DNA from 3 places in the Bradyrhizobium sp. USDA 4502 genome. Region 1 is predicted to be linked to each of the others. Evidence: predicted binding sites of a transcription regulator. Region 1 holds the regulator's gene; each other region holds the start of a gene.
What was found. The regulator LexA, encoded in region 1, represses DNA repair genes until DNA is damaged. The targets are predictions, from matches to a motif close to TGTTCNNNNTGTGTTCNG.
Positions count from the first base shown of each region.

Region 2: the regulator LexA is predicted to act here: its motif matches at 1,568-1,585, upstream of ACVW1B_RS41700 (ribonuclease T2 family protein).
Region 3: the regulator LexA is predicted to act here: its motif matches at 1,696-1,713, upstream of ACVW1B_RS13090 (single-stranded DNA-binding protein).

Region 1 is NZ_JBSSGF010000001.1:3,182,993-3,186,261, forward strand. It holds gene ACVW1B_RS14560 (molybdopterin molybdotransferase MoeA) at 1-995, shown strand, start outside; gene lexA (transcriptional repressor LexA) at 1,239-1,943, shown strand; gene ACVW1B_RS14570 (hypothetical protein) at 2,187-2,615, shown strand; gene ACVW1B_RS14575 (hypothetical protein) at 2,761-2,988, shown strand; partial or broken gene ACVW1B_RS14580 (ComEC/Rec2 family competence protein) at 2,985-3,269, opposite strand, start outside.
Region 2 is NZ_JBSSGF010000001.1:8,932,054-8,935,322, forward strand. It holds gene ACVW1B_RS41695 (23S rRNA (adenine(2030)-N(6))-methyltransferase RlmJ) at 1-605, opposite strand, end outside; gene ACVW1B_RS41700 (ribonuclease T2 family protein) at 839-1,525, opposite strand; gene ACVW1B_RS41705 (hypothetical protein) at 1,639-2,115, opposite strand; gene ACVW1B_RS41710 (hypothetical protein) at 2,282-2,581, shown strand; gene ACVW1B_RS41715 (DUF3617 domain-containing protein) at 2,625-3,155, shown strand.
Region 3 is NZ_JBSSGF010000001.1:2,874,830-2,878,098, reverse strand. It holds gene gyrA (DNA gyrase subunit A) at 1-151, opposite strand, end outside; gene ACVW1B_RS13095 (DUF2306 domain-containing protein) at 376-774, opposite strand; gene ACVW1B_RS13090 (single-stranded DNA-binding protein) at 1,031-1,525, opposite strand; gene ACVW1B_RS13085 (outer membrane protein) at 1,974-2,720, shown strand; gene ACVW1B_RS13080 (outer membrane protein) at 2,977-3,269, shown strand, end outside.

The DNA of each region.
Region 1 (3,269 bases):
TCGGCGAAGTCGCCGCCGGCCGGCCGTTCGAGCGGACGGTCGGCGCCGGCGAGGCGGTGCGGATCTTCACCGGCGGCGTGATCCCCAATGGCGCCGACGCGGTGATCATCCAGGAGGACACCGCCGTCGACGGCGACCACATCACGATCACGGAGGCCGCCAGCGTCGGGCGGCACATCCGCCCGGCTGGGGTCGACTTCCGTGAGGGCGAGGTGCTGCTCGCCGGCGGCAGCCGCCTGTCCGACCGCGCGCTGTCGCTGGCGGCCGCCATGAACTATCCGGAACTTGCGGTGCGCCGCCGCCCGAAGGTCGCGGTGCTGGCGACCGGCGACGAGCTGGTGATGCCGGGCTCGCAGCCCGGTCCCGGCCAGATCGTCTATTCCAACGGCTACGCGCTGCGGGCGCTGGCGCGCGCCGAAGGCGCCGAGACCGTCGACCTCGGCGTTGCCGCCGACACGGTAGAGGCGACCACGGCGGGCATCCGCCGGGCACGCGAGGCCGGCGCCGATGTCCTCATCACGACAGGCGGCGCCTCGGTCGGCGACCACGATCTCGTCAAGCGGTCGCTGGAAGCCGAGGGCGTCGAGATGGCGTTCTGGCGGATTGCGATGCGGCCCGGCAAGCCGATGATGCATGGCCGGCTCGGCGCGATGCGGGTGATCGGTCTGCCCGGCAATCCGGTGTCGTCCTATGTCTGCGCCTTCCTGTTCCTGGTGCCGTTGATTCGGGCGCTGAGCGGCCGGAAAGTGATTCATCATCGCCGCGCGAGCGCCCTGCTCGGCCGCGACCTCGCCGCCAACGACCAGCGCGAGGACTATCTGCGTGCGCGGCTCGAAGCGCGCGAGGACGGCACGCTGATCGCAACGCCGGTGACGCAGCAGGACTCGTCGCTGCTCGGGAATCTCGCTGCGGCACGGGCACTTCTCGTGCGTCCGCCGTTTGCAGCGGCGGCCGTCGAAGGCAGCGAATGCGAGATTCTGACACTGCCCGAATAGGGTTTTCGCGCCCCGCCGATTGTGCGTTGCCCGACGCGTTCACCGGAAATTAAGTGGTTGCGGAACACATATCGAACATATAGTGTCCGTTCATGATTTGTTTCGAGTACTGGTGTCTACAATCGGGAAGCCGCGTGGAAGCAGGTGCATCGAGCACATGCTCCTGAGGTCAGGCCCGGCCTGCAGGCCCCACCAGAAGAGTCTCGGAATCGAACGACGCTATCAACCGGGGGAATACTCGAGATGCTCACGCGCAAACAGTACGAACTACTGCGTTTCATCAATGAACGTCTGAAAGAGGCCGGCGTACCGCCCTCCTTCGACGAGATGAAGGATGCACTCGACCTGCGCTCGAAGTCCGGTATCCACCGCCTGATCACTGCGCTGGAGGAGCGCGGCTTCATCCGCCGCCTGCCGAACCGCGCCCGCGCCATCGAGGTCATCAAGCTGCCCGAACTCTCGGCCGGCGGCGGCAACGGCCGCCGCGGCTTCACGCCCAGCGTCATCGAAGGCACCCTCGGCCGGCGCGCCAGCACGCCGCCGATTGCCGAGGACGACGGCAACCGTCCGGTCGCGGTCCCCGTGATGGGCCGGATCGCCGCCGGTACGCCGATCGAGGCGCTGCAGACCCGCAGCCACACCATCAGCGTGCCGCCCGACATGCTCGGTGCCGGCGAGCACTATGCGCTCGAGGTGCGCGGCGACTCGATGGTCGATGCCGGCATCCTCGACGGCGACATGGCGCTGATCCAGCGCAACGACGTCGCCAATACCGGCGACATCGTGGTGGCGCTGATCGACGAGGAGGAAGCCACCCTGAAGCGCTTCCGCCGCCGCGGCGCATCGATCGCGCTCGAGCCGGCCAACACCGCCTATGAAGTGCGCATCCTGCCGCCGAACCGGGTCCGCATCCAGGGCAAGCTGATCGGCCTTTATCGCAAATACTGAATTGCAAATACTTGCGGCGGCCGGGAACGAGCAACACGTCGGATCGTTCCTTGCGTACGGCCTGCCCGATGCGCTCCGATACCTCTCGCGCAGCGTCGCGTGTTTGTGATCGGAGCGATCTCGGACCAGTCGTACAATCGCCCAGAAACGAGCAGACGCTCGTTCGCTATCGTCCACTCTGGTAGAGGCCCTAATGCCTCAAGGAGAGGCACGGGTCGCTACCTCGAAATGAGGAGCCATCCGATGTGTGACTATAGTCTGCACGCCGTGGCATCGCGCCCCGCCATTGTCGGAGAGACGCTGATCACGACGACGTTCCGCGGCACGTCGACCCGCGGCTTTGCTTCGGAGAATGACCCCACTGTCGCGGTCTGCATGCTGCCGGGCACCGAGCTCGCTTTCGCCGAGAACGTTCGCTACGACAGCCGCTGGATCTGGACCAAGACGCTGAACTATCGCGTCGGCGTGTTCAACGAAGTCGAGCCCGACGTGCCTGATCGGCATCATGACGCGGTCGAATTCCCCGACGGCAGCCATGTGCTGGTGACCCAGCTGGTCGAGGGACAGCGCGTTAGCGTGCTGCAATTGCCGGCGCTGCATCCGCCGGTCGAGCAGAAGCCGAAGGTTGTGGAGCGGCGGCCCTCCGCATTCGCAACGCTGTTTTTGGGTTGAGCGCATCGTCGCCGCGGAATGAGCTGTTCGGCGGCGGATGACCTAAGCAATTTCGGGCGACCCCGGACTCCCGCTTCCGGGGCGCAGAAGGAGATTTGCGTCGGCCGGCGCCTTGGCGCATCATCGGGCACGGAGGACGTGCGCGGTGGTCGATAAGGTCACATGGCAAAAGGCTGGACGCGTCACGGAACCGGGCCGCTACATGTTCCGGTTCGGTTGGCTGACGGTAACGGCCGACGACCTGAAAGTCTGGGAGCAATTTCCCGAGGCTTCCTTCACCCTCGTCAAGAAGCCCGACGCCGGCCCCGACTCCGACGAATACCATCTCGGCCTGTTCGAGCTGCCGAGCGGCCCCTCGCCGGACCACGGCTAATCATCGCCCTGCAGATCGGTCTCGGCCGGCGTCGCATCCACCGCAGGCCGCGGCGCGGCGGCGGGCGCGCGCAGCGTCGTTTCGCTCTCGCCGTCGCCGGGAACCGCCGGCGACCACGGCCGGTCGATCCCGCCGGGCTTGACCGCATCGACGGCGTAGCCGTCCCTGATCCTTCGCAGCACCAGCGCGCCGTGGCGGCGCAGCCGCTCGGCATCGATCACCGATGCCGCGCAGCCCTGCGGCGCCGGCCGCGCCGTCACGATCAGGGCTGCGCGCTCGCA
Region 2 (3,269 bases), 5.7 Mb from region 1:
GTTTTTACGGGGTACCACAAAAGATACGAGCCGGTCGGCCACTTCGCGTACGCTTCCGTGAAAGCACTGGCCAGCCGCTCGAACTCGTCCTTCGCTTCGAACGGCGGATCGATCAGCACCAGGCCGCGCCGTTCGTTCGGCGGCACGAATGCGGGCAGCGCCATCCAGCCGTCGAGATCGACGACGCGCGCTTGCGCGTCGCGTCGCAGCGCGTCGATCAGTTGTTTGCGCGCCGTCGGTTCGATCTCGCAGGCGGTGAGGCGATCTTGCGGACGCAGCAGCGCCCGCGCGATCAACGGCGAACCAGGATAGGCTTTCAGCTCGCCTTTCGGATTGAATGCTCTGACGATGTCGAGATAGGGCGCGATCAGCGGCAATGCCTGGTCGGAGAGCCGCGCCTGCATCAGCCGCGCGATGCCGGTGAGCCATTCGCCGCCGCGCTGCGCTTCGCTCGACGTCAAATCATAGAGACCGGCGCCGGCATGGGTGTCGATGACGCGGAACGGCGCCGGCTTGTCCTGCAGATAGGTGAGCATGCGCACCAGCACGATGTGCTTGATGACGTCGGCAAAGCTGCCGGCATGAAAGGCGTGACGGTAGTTCATGTGATGATCGTGCTGCGCTCCCAAAGGGTGCGCATGTTGTACTCGTCATGCCCGGGCTTGTCCCGGCCTTCGCTAAAGCTTCGGCGGGGGTAACGTCCGAGCTCGGCGAAGCCTTGGCGTAGCCGGCTCCCGGGCATCTGCGCCTTATCTTGCTTGTTTCGCGATGGCGCAGGTGGCCGGGACATGCTGCGCGACGACGCGCAGCGCGGGTCTGCCGGCCATGACCCAGAGTTTCAGCCGCCGCGAACCGGCGGCATCAGCACCTGATCGCGGCGGCAGGCGCGGCGGTCGATTTCCTCGCAGGAGCGGAATTGCAGATCCTTGCTGAGGCAGATCCGCACCTCGCTGAGCCGCTTGCTGTCGCAGGTCACCGAGATCGCGGAGTTGCTGAGGCCCGGATTGACCTTGATGAATGCCGTCTCCAGCTCGTCGGGCGCGACCGTCTTCGGCTCCGACAATTGCAGGAATTCCTCGGGGATCTTCACCGTGGCGCGGGCCTTGCGGATGGCTTCGAAATAGGCGCGCTCGCCGAGACCGGAGCAGGTGCCGTGCTTGTCCCACTCGTTGTAGATCAGCCCGGGCGCCGGCATCAGGTCGAGCATCGAGCTCATGATGCTGCGGGCGAGTCGCGGCGAGGGCCGCTGGCAGTATTCCGGAAAGCCCCGCTCATATTGCGGCCACAGGCCGTGCACCACGAAGGAATAGGGCCGTCCGCCGCATTGCGCCTGCGTGCCGCGGCCGTTGTTGCCGCGCTCGCTCGCCGCCTCGCAGAACGAGGGCGACCACGACAGCGACAGCACATAGAAATCGAACTCACCGGGCGCATTCTGGCGGCGATCCTGGGCCGACGCCCCGACCGCACCGCACAGAATAATGGCAACCGAAATCAAAAATCGGGAAATCGTGTCCAACCGAGGCATCAAACGCTCCCTCACTCGACCGCCCAGAGCCTAGCAGGCTGCGAGAACATTTCAAGAACAAAAAGCCGCCGTCCAAATGGCGGCGGCTCCTGCTTTAGCAATCTGGTCGGAGATCAGGGCCGCGCGGCCTTGCAGGACGGGTTATAGGTCCAGTTGCGGTCGAGCCCCGCGACGCACCATTCGACGCCCTGATTGATGCTGGCAAAGCCGCCGTCCTCGATGATCGAATAGTGCACCTTGCGCACTTTGCCGTCGCTCAGCATCGCCTCGCCCGTGCAATAACGGCGCGGGATATTGTCGGACTGCCAGGGGCGGAAGGCGGTTTCGTGAATCCCGTTGAAGCCGGTGATCACGAGCGGCGAATTCCAGAAGGTGGCTTCCTTTTCCTGGAATTGCGTGCTGATGACCGTCAGGGCCTTCTCGCATGGGGCCACATTGCCGTCATAGCGCGGGCCGGACAGCCAGAAGTTCATTTCGAGCGGATTGGCGGCCTGGGCCGTACCCCCGAAAGCCAGCAGGCCGACCACGAGTGCGGCGCCGAGGCCGAGCTTGCGGCCGAGTTTATTGCGGGAGTTGAACAGGTTGCGCATGGGAATCCACCCGATTATCCGATGCCGCGGACGGTGCCGCGAAGCCCCGGCAAGGTCAAGTGCAGGGCGGCAACACCTGCGGAGAAGTCCACTTTGGGGAGCCGGCTCGTTCTTTTCACGGTCGCCGGCGCACTCTATGTTGGCTCGAAGCGAAATGGAGTCTGCGATGCGAAGGAAATTGGCCGCGTGCCTGGTTGCCGTTTGCGGGATGCTGGCCGTTGTGCCGGCGCGGGCGGATTGGATGCAGCCGGTACCGCCGTTCAAGGGCAATGATACCGGCGGTATCATCGCCTATACGCTGGCGACCCAGAGCGACGCCCGGCAACTCGCAGTCGATCACTGCGCCTCCTACGGCAAGGTGGTTAAGTTCCTTGCGATGCAGAACTATCCGGGCGGCTACATCTCTTTCGCCTGTCGCTGGGTGCCCTATGGCGCAGCCCAGAGGCCGCTGCGCACGCTCTACTGAGCGCGCACCGGATCTTTCGATCGTTCAGCCGGGAGCCGACCGCATGACCCGACAGCTTGCCTTGCTTGGTTCGGCTGTGTGCCTTGTCCTGTCCGCTGGCGCCGCAAGTGCCGTCGACCTGCCGATCCGCAAGGCCGGTCTGTGGGAGATGAAGATGGTGCGCACCGGCGGGCCGATGCCCGAAATCACCATGCAGCACTGCACCGACGAGACCACCGACAAGGAGATGAGCGCGGCGGCCTCGCCGATGGCCAAGGAAGTCTGCTCGAAGCAGGATATCCAGAAGACCGCGACCGGCTATGTCAGCGACAGCGTCTGCAGCGTCGCCGGCATGACGATGCAGAGCCATGCCGAGATCGTCGGCGATTTTAATTCCGCCTACACGGTGAAGAGCACCTCCCATGCCGAGGGCGGCGCGGCCGGCTCGCGCGACACCACGATGACCATCGAGGCGAAATGGCTCGGCGCCTGCAAGAGCGACCAGAAGGCCGGCGACATCATCATGCCCGGCGGCATGAAGATGAACGTCAAGGACATGGAAAAGCTGAAGGGCCTCCTGCCCAAGCAGAAGTAGCGCGCAGCGCATCCGGCTGTTGCCGCGCGCCTGAATGCATCGCCTCGCACGCTGAGAGGCGGCGCCGCTTGCCGCACCATCATTTCGAGTAGCTCGCGACGAAAATGCGGAGCA
Region 3 (3,269 bases), 310 kb from region 1:
GCCCGTCGCGCGCATCAGGCAGCGCACGCGACACGATCACGCTCATCGCGTAATCGAGGTAGGACTTCTTCATCTCGTCGAGAATGGAAACGGGACGAATATCTGAGGGTCCCGGCGGCTCGCCGGGCTTGTGGTCGTCGTTATCGGACAAAGGGGAAATCCGGTCGGTTCTACTGGGGAATCATATAGCCCATCGGGGGCCTGATAACCACCCTTGCACGGCTCCGGCAAGCCGTTTTTCCGTTCGTTTTTTCATGCACTTACGGGTGGAGCACCGAGGTTCCGGCTGTTTGCTCGGGAAGCGCGTGGCGAATGGCGAACAGCAATGGAAAAATCCCCTATTCGCCACCCGCCATTCGCGACTTGCCTCTCCCGTCAGTGGCCGAAGACCACCGCGTGCATGATCCGCCCGGGCATCAAGGTGAACAGCCCGGCAATGACTAGCGCGCCGAAGAAAATGCCGATCATCGTGAACCTGTGGCGGCGGACATCGTGGCTCCGCGCAGCCGTGACGCCGACCACCAGCATGGCGAGCGAGAAGATCGACAGCAGGTGGATCGGGCTCCAGGGACCGACCAGCTGGATCTGATGGATCCAGAACGAGCTTCCGGCGACCACCAGCATCAGGATCACCCAGATCCAGCCCAGGGTCCGGTGCGGCAGCGTGCCTTTGGGGGCGGCGAGCTGGATGGAGCCCAGCACGAAGGCGGCCATCGCGGCAAAGGCATGGAGCGGGATCGCAGGCACAGCGTCGAGCAATGGCACGAGGCTCATGGTGGCGGCCCTCGAGTGAAGCTCGCGGCCAGGCATCAAATGCCGCAGGCCAATGTAAATATCATTCACATCGAGCTGTGTCAAAGCCCCGCGGAACCGCAAAGGTTCCCTGTCAATGCTCAAATGAGATCAGCCGAGTGCAAGGTTATCCTCATAATCCACACGAAGACATCCCTCCCCGCAATCAGGACGCCGATCCGGAGAACGATCTTCACGGAACGGCGCCTGACGGAATCGATGGAAGCGCGACCACTCCTCAGAACGGGATGTCGTCGTCCATGTCGCTGTTGCGGCTGCTGCCACCACCCGCGGCGACGGCGCGGCGCGGCGCTGAGCTGACCGGTCCGGCCGAGCCGAAATCGCTGCCGCCATCATCGGAGAAGCTGCTGCCCCCACCGCCACGCCCGTCGAGCATGGTGAGGTTGGAGTTGAAGCCCTGCAGCACGACTTCGGTCGAGTACTTCTCGACGCCGCTCTGGTCGGTCCATTTGCGGGTCTGCAACTGACCCTCAATGTACACCTTGGCGCCCTTCTTCAGATACTGCTCGGCGACCTTGCAGAGGCCCTCGTTGAAGATCACGACGCGGTGCCACTCGGTCTTTTCCTTACGCTCGCCGGTGCCCTTGTCGCGCCAGGTTTCCGAGGTGGCGATGGAAAGGTTTGCGATCGGACGGCCGTCCTGCGTCCGCCGGATTTCCGGATCCTTGCCGAGGTTTCCCACCAGGATCACCTTGTTCACGCTTCCTGCCATCGCATCATCTCCACTCAAAAACCGGGCGTCCGGACATTCGGCCGCCACTCTCAACCTTCGCCACTTACGTCGCAGGCGTCGTGGATGACCCTATACGCCGGTGCCGGCTCGTCGCCTTTGCCGTCGCGCGGTTATCCACGGATATCGGGATATAGCACCGGATCCGGCATCGTTCCAGTTTTGTTCGCCACAACCATCCGTAGAAGCGGCCAGTGCCGTCGGAGCGGCAGTCGATCTCGGCGCAGGCCGACGCTCGGCAGCAAGATTTAGAAAAACAACAAACAAACCAGCAGCTTGCCTTATCGATACTTCTCCCGCGAGTGTTGCATTTGGGAGACTGCGTTTGCGGTTGAATCAGCGTATAGCTCCAACCATGGCGCGGGCGCTCGCGTCTGGGATCGTGCTTCGGGACCGTTTGGAAGCCGATCGGGGTGCTGGGGGATTGATAATGAAGAAGTTTTTGCTCGGTACGGTTGCTCTGATTGCGTTTGCTGCGCCTGCCGCGGCTGCCGATCTCGCTGCGCGCCCCTACACCAAGGCGCCGCCGCCAGTGGTTGCCCCGATCTATGACTGGACCGGCTTCTACATCGGCGCCAACGGCGGCTGGGGCTCGAGCCACAATTGCTGGGACCAGCTCCCGGCCGGCATCTTCCTCGCATCAGATGGTTGCCATGATGCAACCGGCGGCGTCGCCGGTGGCCAGATCGGCTATCGCTGGCAGGCCGGCACCTGGGTGTTCGGCCTTGAAGCGCAGGGCGACTGGGCTGACCTGAAGGGCAGCAACAACAGCGCGATCTTCCCGGGCCTGTTCACCAACCAGTCCAAGATCGACGCGTTCGGCCTGTTCACCGGCCAGATCGGCTACGCCGTCAACAACGTGCTGCTCTACGCCAAGGGCGGCGCGGCACTGACCGACAACCGCTTCAACACCTACTTCACGCCGACCGGTGTGCTCGTCGGCAGCGCCAGCGACACCCGCTGGGGCGGTACCGTCGGCGCCGGCATCGAAGTCGGCTTCGCGCCGAACTGGACCGCAGGCATCGAATACGACCACCTGTTCATGCAGGACAAGACCTACAACCTGATCGCTCCCAACGGCACGCTGAACAGCACCATCCGCGATCGCCAGGACGTCGACCTCGTCACCGTCCGCGTGAACTACAAGTGGGGTGGCCCGGTCGTCGCGCGCTACTGATCGCGCCAGGCCGATTGATCCAGACGAAAGGCCGGCCTCGCGCCGGCCTTTTTGTTTGCGCCTGTTTGTGCGCCGGCTTTTTCGTTGCGTGTGCACGCGCACCTCACCGGGGCCGTTTTCGGTGCGTTGTGGTTTCGCGGATACACACGTTCCGGCATTTCTCTGTAGAAGCACCAGCACGTCACGCGACACTGCTGTGACGCTCTCTTCAAGATCTCTGAAGGGACAACAAGAAAATGGGACTGGGACTTTGAAAATGAGGATTGTTTTGCTGGCCTCGGCCGGCATGTTTGCACTGAGCGCTTTTGCACCGGCAATGGCCGCCGACATGGCGGCACGCGCGCCTTACGTGAAGGCTCCGGCGCCGGCCGCGATCTACAACTGGACCGGCTTCTACGTCGGCGGCTTCGGCGGCTACGCCAGCGAGAACTCCGGCACCCCGAGCATGGAAGGCGGCTTCGGCGGCGGCACCATCGGCTACAACTGGCAGGCCGGCAACATCGTGTACGGCCTCGAGGTCGACGCTGCAGGCGCTGACATCGACGCATC